Regions from separate parts of the Streptomyces sp. NPDC058457 genome, predicted to be linked through region 2. Evidence: riboswitches for the same ligand, from Rfam matches in the RefSeq annotation. Region 2 holds a riboswitch; the other holds the start of a gene.

Region 1 (6,637 bases), on a different contig from region 2:
GTCGGCGGCGGACACCCCGGCGGGGAAGACGGCCTCCTCCCGCCCGTACGCGTGCTTCCACTCGCCGCCCAGCGCACCGGCGGTGTGCGGAGCACCACGCAGCGGGTTGTCGTCGGCCGGCCACTCCCCCGCCCCGACCTTGTCGATCTCCGCACGGATGGCGATCATCGCCTCGCAGAACCGGTCCAGCTCGCCGAGGTCCTCGGACTCGGTCGGCTCGATCATCAGCGTGCCGGCCACCGGGAAGGACATCGTCGGCGCGTGGAAGCCGTAGTCGATGAGCCGCTTGGCGACGTCGTCGACGCTCACTCCGGTCGCCTTGGTCAGCGGCCGCAGGTCGATGATGCACTCGTGCGCGACGAGCCCGCCGGGCCCGGTGTAGAGCACGGGGAAGTGCGGCTCCAGCCGCTTGGCGACGTAGTTGGCGCTGAGCACGGCCACCTGGGTGGCCCGCTTCAGTCCCTCGCCGCCCATCAGCCGGACGTACGCCCACGAGATCGGCAGGATCCCCGCCGAGCCCCACGGCGCGGCCGAGATCGGCCCGACGCCCGTCTCCGGCCCGGCGGCGGGCTGCAGCGGGTGGTTCGGCAGGTACGGCGCGAGGTGCGCGCGCACCGCCACGGGACCGACACCGGGACCGCCGCCGCCATGCGGGATGCAGAAGGTCTTGTGCAGGTTGAGGTGCGAGACGTCCCCGCCGAAGTGACCCGGCTTGGCGACCCCGACCAGGGCGTTGAGGTTGGCCCCGTCGACGTACACCTGGCCGCCGGCCTCGTGCACCTGCGCGCAGATGTCGGCGACGTGCTCCTCGAACACACCGTGCGTGGACGGGTAGGTGATCATCAGCACGGCGAGCTCGTCGCGGTGCTGCTCGATCTTCGCCCGCAGGTCCGCGACGTCGATCTCGCCGTCCTCGGCGGTCTTCACGACGACGACCTTCATGCCCGCCATCACGGCACTCGCGGCATTGGTCCCATGGGCCGACGACGGAATCAGGCACACGGTCCGCTGCGCGTCACCGTTGGCGCGGTGGTACGCGCGAACGGCGAGCAGCCCGGCCAGCTCGCCCTGCGATCCGGCGTTGGGCTGCAGCGACACCTTGTCGTACCCGGTGACCTCGGCGAGCCGCTCCTCCAGCTCGCGGATGAGGGTCAGGTAGCCCTGTGCCTGCTCGGCGGGCGCGAACGGGTGCAGCTGGCCGAACTCGGGCCAGGTGACCGGTTCCATCTCGGTGGTCGCGTTGAGCTTCATGGTGCAGGAGCCCAGCGGGATCATGCCGCGGTCCAGCGCGTAGTCCCGGTCCGCGAGCCGGCGCAGATAGCGCAGCATCGCGGTCTCGGAGCGGTACTGCTGGAAGACGGGGTGGGTCAGGTAGCCGTCGGCGCGCAGCAGCGCCTCGGGCAGCGTGTCCTCGGCGACGGCGTCCAGCGCCTCGACGTCGCCCTCGACGCCGAAGGCCGACCAGACGGCGCCCAGCTGGGCGCGGGTGGTGGTCTCGTCGCAGGCCATGGAGACGTGGTCGGCGTCGACGAGCCGCAGGTTGACGCCGCCCTGGCGGGCGGCGGCGACGATCTCGGCGGCCTTGCCGGGCACGTGGGCGGTCAGGGTGTCGAAGTAGGCGCCGTGGACGATCCCGACACCGCCGGCCTTGAGCCCCGCGGCGAGGATCGTGGCGTACCGGTGCGTCCGCTGGGCGATGGCCTTGAGCCCCTCGGGCCCGTGGTAGACGGCGTACATGCCGGCCATCACGGCGAGCAGCACCTGCGCGGTGCAGATGTTGCTGGTGGCCTTCTCACGCCGGATGTGCTGCTCGCGGGTCTGCAGCGCCAGCCGGTACGCCCTGTTCCCGTCGGCGTCCACGGAGACGCCCACGAGCCGGCCGGGCAGGCTGCGCGCGAACTTCTCGCGGACCGCCATGTAACCGGCGTGCGGCCCGCCGAAGCCCATCGGCACGCCGAACCGCTGGGTGGTGCCGACGGCGATGTCGGCCCCGAGCTCGCCCGGCGAGGTCAGCAGGGTCAGCGCGAGCAGGTCGGCGGCGACGGTGACGAGCGCGCCGGCTTCGTGGGCCTGCTCGATGACGCCCTTGATGTCCCGTACGGCACCGGAGGCGCCGGGGTACTGGACGAGCACGCCGTTGATCTCACGGGCGGCGAGGTCCGCCGGAATGCCGTCGGCGAGGTCGGCGACCACGACCTCCACGCCCGTCGGCTCGGCGCGGGTCTGGATCACGGCGATGGTCTGCGGCAGCGCGTCCGCGTCGACGACGAAGACGCCCTTCTTGTTCTTGCCCATGCGCAGCGACAGGGCCACGGCCTCGGCGGCGGCCGTGCCCTCGTCGAGCAGCGAGGCACCGGAGGTGGGCAGCCCGGTGAGGTCGGCGACCACGGTCTGGAAGTTCAGCAGCGCTTCCAGCCGGCCCTGGGAGATCTCCGGCTGGTAGGGCGTGTAGGCCGTGTACCAGGCCGGATTCTCCATCACGTTGCGCAGGATGACGGGCGGCGTGAAGGTCCCGTAGTACCCCAGCCCGATCATCGAGTCGAGCACCTGGTTCCGGTCGGCCAGCGACCGCAGCTCGGCCAGCACCTCGGCCTCGGTCCGGGCGCCCGGCAGCTCCAGGCGGTCGGCGTTCTTGATCACGTCCGGCACGGCGGCGGCGGTCAGCTCGTCGAGCGAGCCGTACCCGACCTGGGCGAGCATCTTGGCCCGAGCCTCGTGATCGGGCCCGATATGGCGCTGCTCGAAGGGGATACCCTGCTCAAGCTCTGAGAGCGGAATACGCTGGGCGGTCATTGCGGAGGCCTCCTGGTCTGACGCGACCTTCGAGGGGTACCCCGGCGCGGGTACCCCGACGGCCTCCCCCTCTGTCATCTCAACCTGAGAGCTTCACCGGTGCCGCCCCTGCGGTCTCCCGGCTTTCACCGTCGGTGAGGGCGGACACCTTCGACGTCCGCCCTGCTTTCCAGAGTGACCTCGTCCGTGCGGTACGTGGGCCTGAGAGATTCCGGGGAGGATTTGCTCCTTCGGCGCCTCCGGTTGCCCGGAGGACTCTCCCGCACGGGGTCAGCAGCCGCCTGCCAGCCTACCAGCGAGGGCAACGCCAGGGTCTTCGAGTGGCCGCCTCCTTCAATGTGCTCTTTTGTAGTGCTTACGGATGAGTTGCGACCAAGTGGAGGGCCCGTGCAGACCGACATCGATCCGCGCAACCTGATCGGCCGCAAGGCGTTCGACCGCAACGGCACGAAGATCGGCACGATCGACGAGGTGTACCTCGACGATGCGACGGGCGTGCCGGAGTGGGCGGCCATACGCACCGGCCTGTTCTCCCGGGACGCCTTCGTGCCCCTGGAGCCCAGCAAACTGGTCGAGGGCACCCTGCACGTCCCCTTCGACCGGTCCCTGATCAAGGACGCCCCCGACTTCGGCGTGGGCCGCCATCTCTCCCCCGAACAGGAACTCCAGCTCTACCACCACTACGGCCTGGACACGACTCCCCCGCCCCACGACCACCCGGACCACGACTTCGGCAAGCTGGCGGGAACGGAGGACGCGGGCGCGTGAGGCCGACGGCGGCCGCGGGCCGGTGGGGGTTGCTCGCGCAGTTCCTCCCCCAGCCTTCGGCCGGGGGTACCCCCAGCGCCCCTTACGGGGCGCTGCCCAGCCGCCCGTCCCAGCTACCCAGCTGCGGGCAGTCGTGCCTCCCCCAGCGCCTTAAGGGCCTGGGAGGTGCCCCCAGGGCGGCACGGGTGGGCGCTGGGGGTCCCCCCGGCCGAAGGCTGGGGGAGGCACCCGGCCAGCGCCGGTGAGCGTGCCCCCCCCCGCCCAGCCCCCACCCATGGTCACGCACGCACCCCGTCCGCCGAAACCCCGGGCACCAAGGGCAACGGCTCCGCAGGCTCCAGCTCAGGGTCCTCAACCCGAAACGTCCGCACTCTCCCCGGTCCCACCGTCCCCGGCGTCTCGAACCGCACTGTCACCCGCCCCAGCCCACTCCCCTGCACCCATCCGTGCCCGTACTCGGCATGCCGCACATCGTGCCCCGCGGGCCACCGCCGCTCGGCAACCACCTGCTCCTCGGCGACCGGCTCCGCCACGTCCTCCTCCGCCGCAAAGTCCACCGCCCCCTCCCCAGCGGCCGCCGCCTGCGCGAACAGATCCTCCTGCGTGTAGTCGGCCAGCCCGGACACCCCCACGCCCAGCAACCGCACACCCCCCGTCGTGTCCACCGAGTCCAGCAGCCGCGCGGCCGCCTCCCGCACCACCGCCGGGTCGTCGGTCGGCCCCCGCAACGTCTCCGACCGGGTGAGCGTCGAGAAGTCGTACCGCCGTACCTTCAGCACGATGGTCCGCCCCGACAGCCCGGCCCCGCGCAGCCGCCGCACGCACCGGTCGGCCAGCCGCTGTACCTCGAGACCCACCCGCAGCCGGTCGTGGATGTCCACGTCATAGGTGTCCTCGACCGACACCGACTTGGTCTCCCGCTCGGCCACCACGGGCCGCTCGTCGTGCGCGAGCGCCATCGCGTACAGGGCGTGCCCGTGGGCCTTGCCGAGCAGCCGGACGAGTTCGTCCTCCCCGGCCTCGGCGATCTCGTCGACCGTGGTGATCCCGGCCCGCCGCAGATGGTCCCCGGTCGCCGGCCCCACCCCCGGCAGGGTCCGCACCGGCATCGGCCCCAGCATCGCCCGCTCCGTGCCCGGCTCGATCAGCACCAGCCCGTCGGGCTTGGCCTGCTCGGAGGCGATCTTCGCGAGCATCTTGGAGGCGGCGAGCCCGACGGACCCGGAGAGCCCCGTGACGGCCCGTATGTCCGCGCGCAGCCTCTCGCCCACCAGCCGCGCCGCCCCGGCGTCCCAGGCCACCTCACCGGCCTCCAGATCCACGAACGCCTCGTCCAGGCTGAGCGGCTCCACCAGCGGCGACAGCCCGCGCAGCAGCCCCATCACCTGCTCGCTGATCGACCGGTAGAGCCCGAAGCGCGGCACCAGATACGCGGCGTTCGGTGCCAGCCGCCGTGCCTGCCCCATCGGCATCGCGGAGTGCACCCCGAACACCCGGGCCTCGTACGACGCGGTGGCCACCACACCGCGTGGTCCGAGCCCGCCCACGACCACGGCCTTCCCGCGCAGGCTCGGCTTGGACGCCTGCTCCACCGAGGCGAAGAAGGCATCCATGTCGAGATGCAGGATCGTGGGCGCGTTTCTCACATCTCCGATGCTGCACCACGCCACTGACAATGCCCCGGCACGAACCGTGCCGGGGCGTCAGAGGAAGTCCGAGGGCCTTCGGGCCAGGCTTTCAGACCGCCCGGTTGCGCCGCCGGGCCAGTTCGTCGGCGGGGTTGTGGCCGACGAGCGTCTCGCCGGTGTCGACGCGCTCGCCGTGCAGCTGGGAGAGCGCGCTCTCCACGTCCCGCCACACCACGCCGACCGCGATCCCGAAGATGCCCTGACCGCCCTGGAGCAGGGCGTGGACCTCGTCGGGCGAGGTGCACTCGTAGACCGTGGCGCCGTCGCTCATCAGGGTCATGCGCTCCAGGTCGCGGAAACCGCGTTCCCTGAGGTGCTGGACCGCGGTGCGGATGTTCTGGAGGGAGACCCCGGTGTCCAGGAACCGCTTGACGATCTTCAGGACGACGACGTCCCGGAAGCTGTACAGACGCTGGGTGCCCGACCCGTAGGCGGGCCGCACGCTGGGCTCGACCAGGCCGGTGCGGGCCCAGTAGTCGAGCTGCCGGTAGGTGATGCCGGCCGCCGCACAGGCCGTGGGCCCGCGGTAGCCGATCTCCTCGGTCGCCATGGACGCCGCCCCTCCGCCGCTCGGCACTGCGGTCGGCCGCTGCGGGGCGTGACCGGCAGTGCTGCTGTGAAGCGGGTACGGAAGACTCTCCCCGAAACCGCGTTCCGGGGCACCCCCAGCCGTACCGTCGCCGCTGCTTCTCACGCCGACCTCCGTCCTTGACCTGCCTTCTCGACGGTAGGCAGTCACCAGGGGTGCGTCAACGATCGCCACACTCGGCACGCCGAGTGATAATCACCCTAGGAGTGGTTTCCCGTGCTCCACCGCGGGGAAAGGCTAGCCGAATGCTCTGGCGGCAAGCCGTAGGACGCTCTCAATGGCCGCTGGCAATTGCCCATGAGTTTCGGCTGTGACCAGCCGCGAACCGGCCCGCCCCCGACCTTCCGGTGGGTGACGGGCCGCTCGGGTCTCTCACTGGCTGCTGGTGCCGAAGTCCTCGGGCGAGATCTGGTCGAGGAACTCGCGGAACTTCTCCACCTCGTCCTCCTGCTCGTCCGGGATCGCGATGCCCGCGTCGTCCAGCACCGTGTCACTGCCGTAGATCGGCGTTCCGGTGCGCAGCGCCAGCGCTATGGCGTCGGACGGACGGGCGCTCACCTCGACCCCGCTGGCGAAGACCAGCTCTGCATAGAAGACGCCTTCACGCAGGTCCGTGATGCGCACTTCGGTGAGCTCCTGGCCGACGGCCTCCAGCACGTCCTTGAACAGGTCGTGAGTCAGCGGCCTGGCAGGCGCCATGCCCTGCTGGGCGAACGCGATCGCCGTCGCCTCCCCCGGCCCGATCCAGATGGGGAGGTAACGGTCGCCTCCCACCTCGCGCAGGAGCACGATCGGTTGG
Region 2 (6,637 bases):
GGTTCCTTGAGGAACGAAAGTCAACCCCTTGTTTTCTGATTGACCGGCCGCGCCGCGGCCACCGCGGCAATTCTGGTCGGCGCCGCTTTCGCAATGCCGGCGTCCGCCTCCGAAGTGCACCCGACCAACTGCGGCACCGGGCACTTCTACGACATCGACGAGGTGGGCGGCCGGTACTACCAGTCGTCGGGTGGCACCGTGGGTGAGTACAACGACAGCACGAAGGCCGCGACGCCCAAGTACACCTTCAGCGTTACCACGTCGCGGACTTCCGGCTGGACCTACGGCGGCGGTCTCAGCGTAAAGATTGCCTTGGTCGAGATTTCGGGGGACGTCAAGTACAACGTGCTCAAGTCGAACACCAAGGGAATCTCGGTGGAGCACGACCTCAGTGTGCCGGGAAAGCGTTACGGCTACGTGACACCCAAGGTGGAATTCCAGAAGTTCCACATCGAGAAAGCGCACTACGGCGCGAACTGCAAGGTCGTCGTCGACAAGGACTACGGCGTTTCCCACGCCGTCACCGCGAAGCTTTTCCACTCCACATGCATCTCGAAGCACGCGTGCGCGCCGAAACCGTGACCCGGTGACGGTCGCCGCATGACAGAGCACTGTGCCCGCCTCTCGCGCGAGAGGCGGGCACAGTGCTGTCAGAAGGCGCTGGGCGCGGGCGGGTACCCGTACCCCGCCGCAGGCGCCGGCGGCAGCGCCGCGTGCGCCTCGCGGTCGTAGAACGGCCGTGCCGTCGCCCGCATCCACATCACGACCGGGTCGTACTCGTCGGTCATCGCCACCGTCGACACCGGCAGCCCGTCCGGCACCGCCCCGATCGACTGCTGCATCATCGCCCGCACCGAGTCCACGGCCGGCGGCGAGGTGTCGTACACGTCCAGGCCGATCGCGAGATACGGCGCCCCGAGGGCCGGCTGCACCCAGGCGCGGCGCAGCGAGCGGACCGCGGGGGTGCGGTGGGCGTTCTGCGTGAGCAGCGCGTAGAACTGCGGGACCTCGATCGCCGGTTCGGCGAGCCGCAGCGGGCCGGCCGGCTGGCGGTCCAGGCCGGTGGCGATACGGCGCAGGTCCAGCCAGGGGATGCCGACGCCGCCGCCCGGGGCGTGCGGGTTGAGCCAGAGGCCGAAGTGGTCGGGGTAGAGGGTGCGGGCCACGTCGACGCCGTCGACCACCTCGTACGAGCGGTTCCAGCCGCTCGCGGAGAGTTCCTGGGCCGAGGTCACGCAGGGGGCGTAGCCGTGGCCGTCGACCTCCATGTTCCCGTACTGGGCGTCGGGGGACCCGGCCTGGCCGTGCCAGAGCAGCATCCAGATCTGGCCGGAGGAGGGCGTGGCGAGGGCGCGGAGGAGTGCCTCGTAGGCGTCGTAGCGCCCGGGGGTTACCTGGCGCAGCATGTGCTCGACCTGTCCGGTCGCCGCGGTGCCGCTGGCGCTCACGTGTTACCGCCCCTTCATCTGGTGCCCCGCGTATGGAGGGCCGCCCCGCGTTTGGAGACAGCTTATGCGCCCAGGGGGCGGGGGCCGATTGTCCGTGCGCGGGTGCGCGTTCGTGGTGGTCCTTCGCGCCCACGCGGCAGAGCCGCACATCGCCCCGGCCCCGCGCCCCTTTCGGGGCGCTTTCAGTGGCCGTACTGATAGAAGGGGCGCACGTTCTCGCGCATCCAGTGGCCCACCGGGTCGTCCGCCACGTCGAGGAGGACGAGGTTGACCGGCCACTTCACCGGAACCTGGCCCAGCGCCTTGCCCAGCGCCTCCAGGGGCGCGGCCCGCAGGTCGCCCTCCCACTGGGAGAGTTCGACCCCCACGAACATCACCGGGTCCGCCGTCTCGACCGCGGCCAGGCAGCGGCGGGCCGTGGCGACCACGCCGATCGCCGCGAACTCCGCCGACGCCGCGGCCAGGAAGTCCATCGGGTCGTCCTGCCAGTCCGGTTCGAAGAGGCGGACCCGGCCGCCCGAGGCGGGGCCGTCCAGTTCGGTGCGGCCGGTGCGGCAGAGCTGGGCGACCGCCTCCGGCGGCAGCGGGACACCGACCACTCCCCCGGGGTTCACGGCGATGCCGATCTGCGGGGGCAGGCCGCGGGCGAACTCGACGGCCGGGGCGATCGTGTACGACAGGTGGGAGCCGGCCGCCAGGCGGAACTGCTCCTCGGAGCTGAAGACCGGCACGTACGCCTGGCCCTCGATCTGCGTGGTGGGCAGGTCCAGCGGGCCGCTGTGCGGGCCGCCGCCCTCCGGCAGCGGGATCCAGAGGAAACTGCGGCCCAGTACCTCGATGAGCCGGCCCGCCGCCGCGGGCACGCCGAGGGAGGCCGACAGGACCTCCTCCAGTTCGTTGCCGGGCCACCCGCCGTGCGGGTGGGGGTGTGCCTGTGCCGGTATGTCCATTGACTCTTCTTCTCACGCGATGCTTCGATCCCGAGGCCGGAACAAAATCCTATAGCTGCCGCACGCGACCGGGGCGTACCGCTGTGGCCTCGGGAGTTCTTCAGCTCCGCGTCTCCCCCCTTGTGCTGTAGCCATATCCGTCGCCCCTCTGGAGGAGACGGAGATACTTGTGGCGAACGTCCGCGTATCCGCCGGGGACGGCGATGCGATGCGTACCTGAAGCACGTACCGCCACCCGCCCGGTGTACTTCCCCGCGAACTTGCCGCGCGGGACAACGGCACGTACCAGATCGCCGGTGGCGAAGCCGAAGTGCTGTTTACGCCGGGGCAACCGGAGCCGCGGGAAACCGAACTTGTCAGGGCGTGTTCGGGCATAGCAGCCACGTCCGGTCGCTGCGGTGACCAGCACGGTGTGCGGGTATCTGACGATACGTGTGCCGCCGTCGAGTTCCCCGACGGCCAAAGCGTCCAGCGTATGCGACTTCGCCAGGCCCTGGGTGGTGCGGTTGTACTTGGTACGGCCACCCGACCAGGCCGCTGCAGGCAGCCCGATTCGCGCAAGTTCGTCCCATAGCTGCCAGCGGGTCGCGTTCACGGCGGCCGCGTCTCTCAGCGGCGCCTTTGTCTGGTTGACGATACGCGCCAGTCGAGTCGGCTGTTCCGCCGGGAACTCTTCCACGGGCCGAGCCGCCTTGGCCTGATTACATGCAGCGCAGGCAAGCGTCAGGTTCGAGATGCGATCAGAGCCTCCCCTGCCCTTGGGTTGGATGTGGTCGATCTGAAGCGGGAGCCCGCTCGCTCCGCAGTAGGCGCAGGCGCGCCCCCACTTCTCCAGCAGATACTGACGGGCTTCGAAACCGGCGAGGGTGCCCTGTTGGTACTCGACCCCGTTGAGTGATTCCTTGCCCAGGCCGAGAGCATGTGTGTCAAACGAAACCTTCTCGACGTGGAGCTCGGTGACGGGGAACAGGTTGGCAAGCCGCATGACGTGGCTGAAAGTAGTGTCCACCCGATGCCGCAGGGACGGAGGAAGCCAGCCGCGAGGGCGCGTGCGGTTGGCGAACCGTGGCGCGCGGTAACGCCGGTTGGCACTGCGTCGCCTGCGCCGGTAGGCCGCCCGCTGTTCCATACTCCTGCGGATCTGGGCGCCTCTGTGACAGAGCTCAACGGCATAGAGCCCGCGACGGGTGGTGCTGCTTTCTCCTGGATCAACGTCCCCGGCCACAACGTCGTGGTTGACGGCGATACCGGTTCCCCTGCTGCCGGGGTCGATTCGAAGGGCCACTCCGGACACCTCGGACTCACCCACGGTACGGTCCTTCACGTGGATGGCGAACGGCGTGTGCCGCGCCACTACAGCCCGCCCACCGGCCAGGAGCTTACGGGCCCGTGCGGGATGGCAGGGCATAAGGGGACACCCGTGCCTGTCCAGCACGGCGACCAACGGGGCCGCCGCCCTCGGGGTGGAACTCCTGTTTGTGATGCCACCCTCACGGGTGGCGCTTGCTCCCTCCGCAGTCGCCAAGGCGACCGCTTCGGGGTGTCGCCGTACGCCGGAAGGTGACGTGCGCACGGTCTCCCCTCGCTCATGTTCCGTGTCGGCTGCGCAGTGCTGACGCACAGCGCGTCCACGACCCGTTTCGTCCCTGCTCCCAGGGTGTCTGCGGCCGTGGATTCCAGAGCCCGCCGCTGAGGAAGCACGACGGGGTGGGTCTGCTCACCCGCACGGAACGTAGCCACCGAACACCTCCATTCCCGGTGACTCGAACTGGTCAGCCCTGGGCCTGGCCGTCTCAGACGGACACGCCCCGGCTCAGAGGCCGGGGAGCGGCTGACCTGCCTACCGCCTGCACACGAAACCCCAAGGTGAGGTCTCTCGGACTCGGACCGGAAGATCGAATCTTGCCGCGCAAGGTCATGTGAGTAGCGAATTTGATCAGCCGCTTTGATCGGCATGCCCTCTCAGCCGGTGAAGCCGATGCCGCGCAACTCGTCCGCCGCGTCCCGGTCGAGGAGCACCGCCGAGCCGACGCCCTCGGGCAGCTTCCCCCTCTCCACCGCGCGCAGCAGCCGGCCGGCCGCCCGGCGATGGCGCAGGAAGGCGTACCGGGAGACGCCCCGGCCGCGCTCGCGCTGGCCGTCCAGTGCCGTGCCGGCGGTGACGTCCAGGAGGAGCAGGTGCAGGGTGCCGCCGCGGCGGCGGGCCTCCCGGGCCAGCCAGTCGCGCACCCAGGCCTGCGTACCGCAGTCGTGCACGACCACGCCCTCGCCGGAGCCGAGGGCCCGGCGCAGCCCGGCGTAGTGGGCGAGGCGGACCAGCGGGCGGTAGACGGCGTAGGGCAGGAGCCGGGCCAGGCGGGCGTCCCAGCGGTCGCGGGTGTCCTGGGAGTCGATACGGATGCCCTGGACGGTGCGGTGCATCAGGGTGGACTTGCCGCTGCCGGGCAGCCCGGTGACCACCACCAGGTCACGGGGGCCGAAGAGCAGGCCGTGCGGGCTGTGCCCGGCGCGGTCGCGCAGGTCGCGGACGACCGGTGCGGGGAGCTCGTCGCACCGCTCGCGGGCCGGGGCCGTCGGCTGCTGGGGCAGGGCTAGGCCCGTCGTCGTCGCGTATGCCGTGGTCCTTGTCACCGTGACCGTCCTCCCTGGGGGTTCAGGAAAGGTTCTCCCCAGTTAATGTAAAGAGAAGGTAATGCACGGTCTCTCGCGGTTCCGTGCGCGTCCGGCAACAGCCCGGCTACAAAGAGGGAGGACGGAGGGAGCGGCAGGTCCGGTCTGCCGTGCGGCCGGGCGGCGTGCAATGATGTCCGCGCCAACTGCATACCGGCCGTTTGAATCCGCGCGGGAGAGTCCCCAGCCGTCTTCGCTGGGGCGCCGAAGGAGCAAGTCCCTCCCTTGAATCTCTCAGGCCCCGTTACCGCGCGGGCGAGGCACATCTGAAAAGCGGGCCGCTGTGTCAGTGGCCCCACCCAAGGTGCAAGCCGTGATCACGTCCGTGGTCAGGGCGAACCTCTCAGGTTCCGATGACAGATGGGGAGGACAGCCCTCGCCTGTCATGCCCTCGGGACCTCTGGGAGACGACCGACCGATGAGCAGTACCGATTCCGCCGCACCCCGCCGCACCGCGCTCGACGCCCTGCACCGCTCGCTCGGTGCGACCATGACCGACTTCGCCGGCTGGGACATGCCCCTGCGCTACGGCTCCGAGCGCGACGAGCACGTCGCGGTTCGGACCAGGGCCGGGCTCTTCGACCTCTCGCACATGGGCGAGATCACCGTGACCGGCCCGCGCGCGGCCGACCTGCTGAACCACGCCCTGGTGGGGAACATCGCCTCCGTCGGCGTGGGCCGCGCCCGCTACACCATGATCTGCCGGGCCGACGGCGGCATCCTGGACGACCTGATCGTCTACCGCCTCGCCGCGACCGAGTACCTGGTCGTCGCCAACGCCTCCAACGCCCAGGTCGTCCTCGACGCGCTCGTGGAGCGTTCCGCCGGGTTCGACGCCGAGGTCCGCGACGACCGCGACGCGTACGCGCTGATCGCCGTACAGGGCCCCGAGTCGCCCGGGATCCTCAAGTCGCTCACCGACGCGGACCTGGACGGTCTGAAGTACTACGCCGGCCTGCCCGGCACCGTCGCCGGCGTCCCGGCGCTGATCGCGCGCACCGGCTACACCGGCGAGGACGGCTTCGAGCTGTTCGTGAAGCCGGAGCACGCGGTGGAGCTGTGGCAGGCGCTGGCCGAGGCGGGTTCCCCGGTGGGTCTGGTCCCCTGCGGGCTGTCCTGCCGGGACACCCTCCGCCTGGAGGCGGGCATGCCGCTGTACGGGCATGAGCTGACCACGGAGCTCACCCCCTTCGACGCCGGGCTCGGCCGGGTGGTGAAGTTCGAGAAGGAGGGCGACTTCGTCGGCCGCGAGGCGCTCGCCGAGGCCGCCGCCCGCGCTGCCGAGAACCCGCCGCGCGTCCTGGTCGGCCTGGTCGCCGAGGGCCGCCGGGTGCCCCGCGCCGGATACCCGGTCGTCGCCGGCGGCGAGGTGATCGGCGCGGTCACCTCCGGTGCCCCCTCTCCCACCCTGGGCCGCCCGATCGCCATGGCGTACGTCGACGCGGCGCACTCGGCGCCGGGCACGGCGGGCGTCGGCGTGGACATCCGGGGCAGCCACGAGCCGTACGAGGTCGTGGCGCTGCCGTTCTACAAGCGCCAGAAGTAGCCACCGGGCGTGACCCTGCGCAC

Evidence for each region. A riboswitch is a leader RNA that binds a small molecule or an ion and turns the genes downstream of it on or off. The one in region 2 is predicted to bind glycine.
Region 1: another riboswitch for glycine. It lies ahead of gcvP (aminomethyl-transferring glycine dehydrogenase); the one in region 2 lies ahead of gcvT (glycine cleavage system aminomethyltransferase GcvT).

The regions. Positions count from the first base shown of each region.
Region 1 covers NZ_JBHXLU010000122.1:7,567-14,203, reverse strand. Annotated here, with positions in the region: gene gcvP (aminomethyl-transferring glycine dehydrogenase) at 1-2,793, opposite strand, end outside; glycine riboswitch at 2,973-3,066, opposite strand; gene ACFWPS_RS49000 (PRC-barrel domain-containing protein) at 3,181-3,561, shown strand; gene ACFWPS_RS48995 (DNA polymerase IV) at 3,840-5,207, opposite strand; gene ACFWPS_RS48990 (MerR family transcriptional regulator) at 5,299-5,943, opposite strand; gene ACFWPS_RS48985 (bifunctional nuclease family protein) at 6,211-6,637, opposite strand, start outside.
Region 2 covers NZ_JBHXLU010000053.1:64,761-71,397, reverse strand. Annotated here, with positions in the region: gene ACFWPS_RS33345 (hypothetical protein) at 40-582, shown strand; gene ACFWPS_RS33340 (enhanced serine sensitivity protein SseB C-terminal domain-containing protein) at 651-1,448, opposite strand; gene ACFWPS_RS33335 (enhanced serine sensitivity protein SseB) at 1,631-2,398, opposite strand; gene iscB (RNA-guided endonuclease IscB) at 2,499-3,833, opposite strand; gene ACFWPS_RS33325 (AAA family ATPase) at 4,361-5,029, opposite strand; glycine riboswitch at 5,231-5,328, shown strand; gene gcvT (glycine cleavage system aminomethyltransferase GcvT) at 5,487-6,614, shown strand.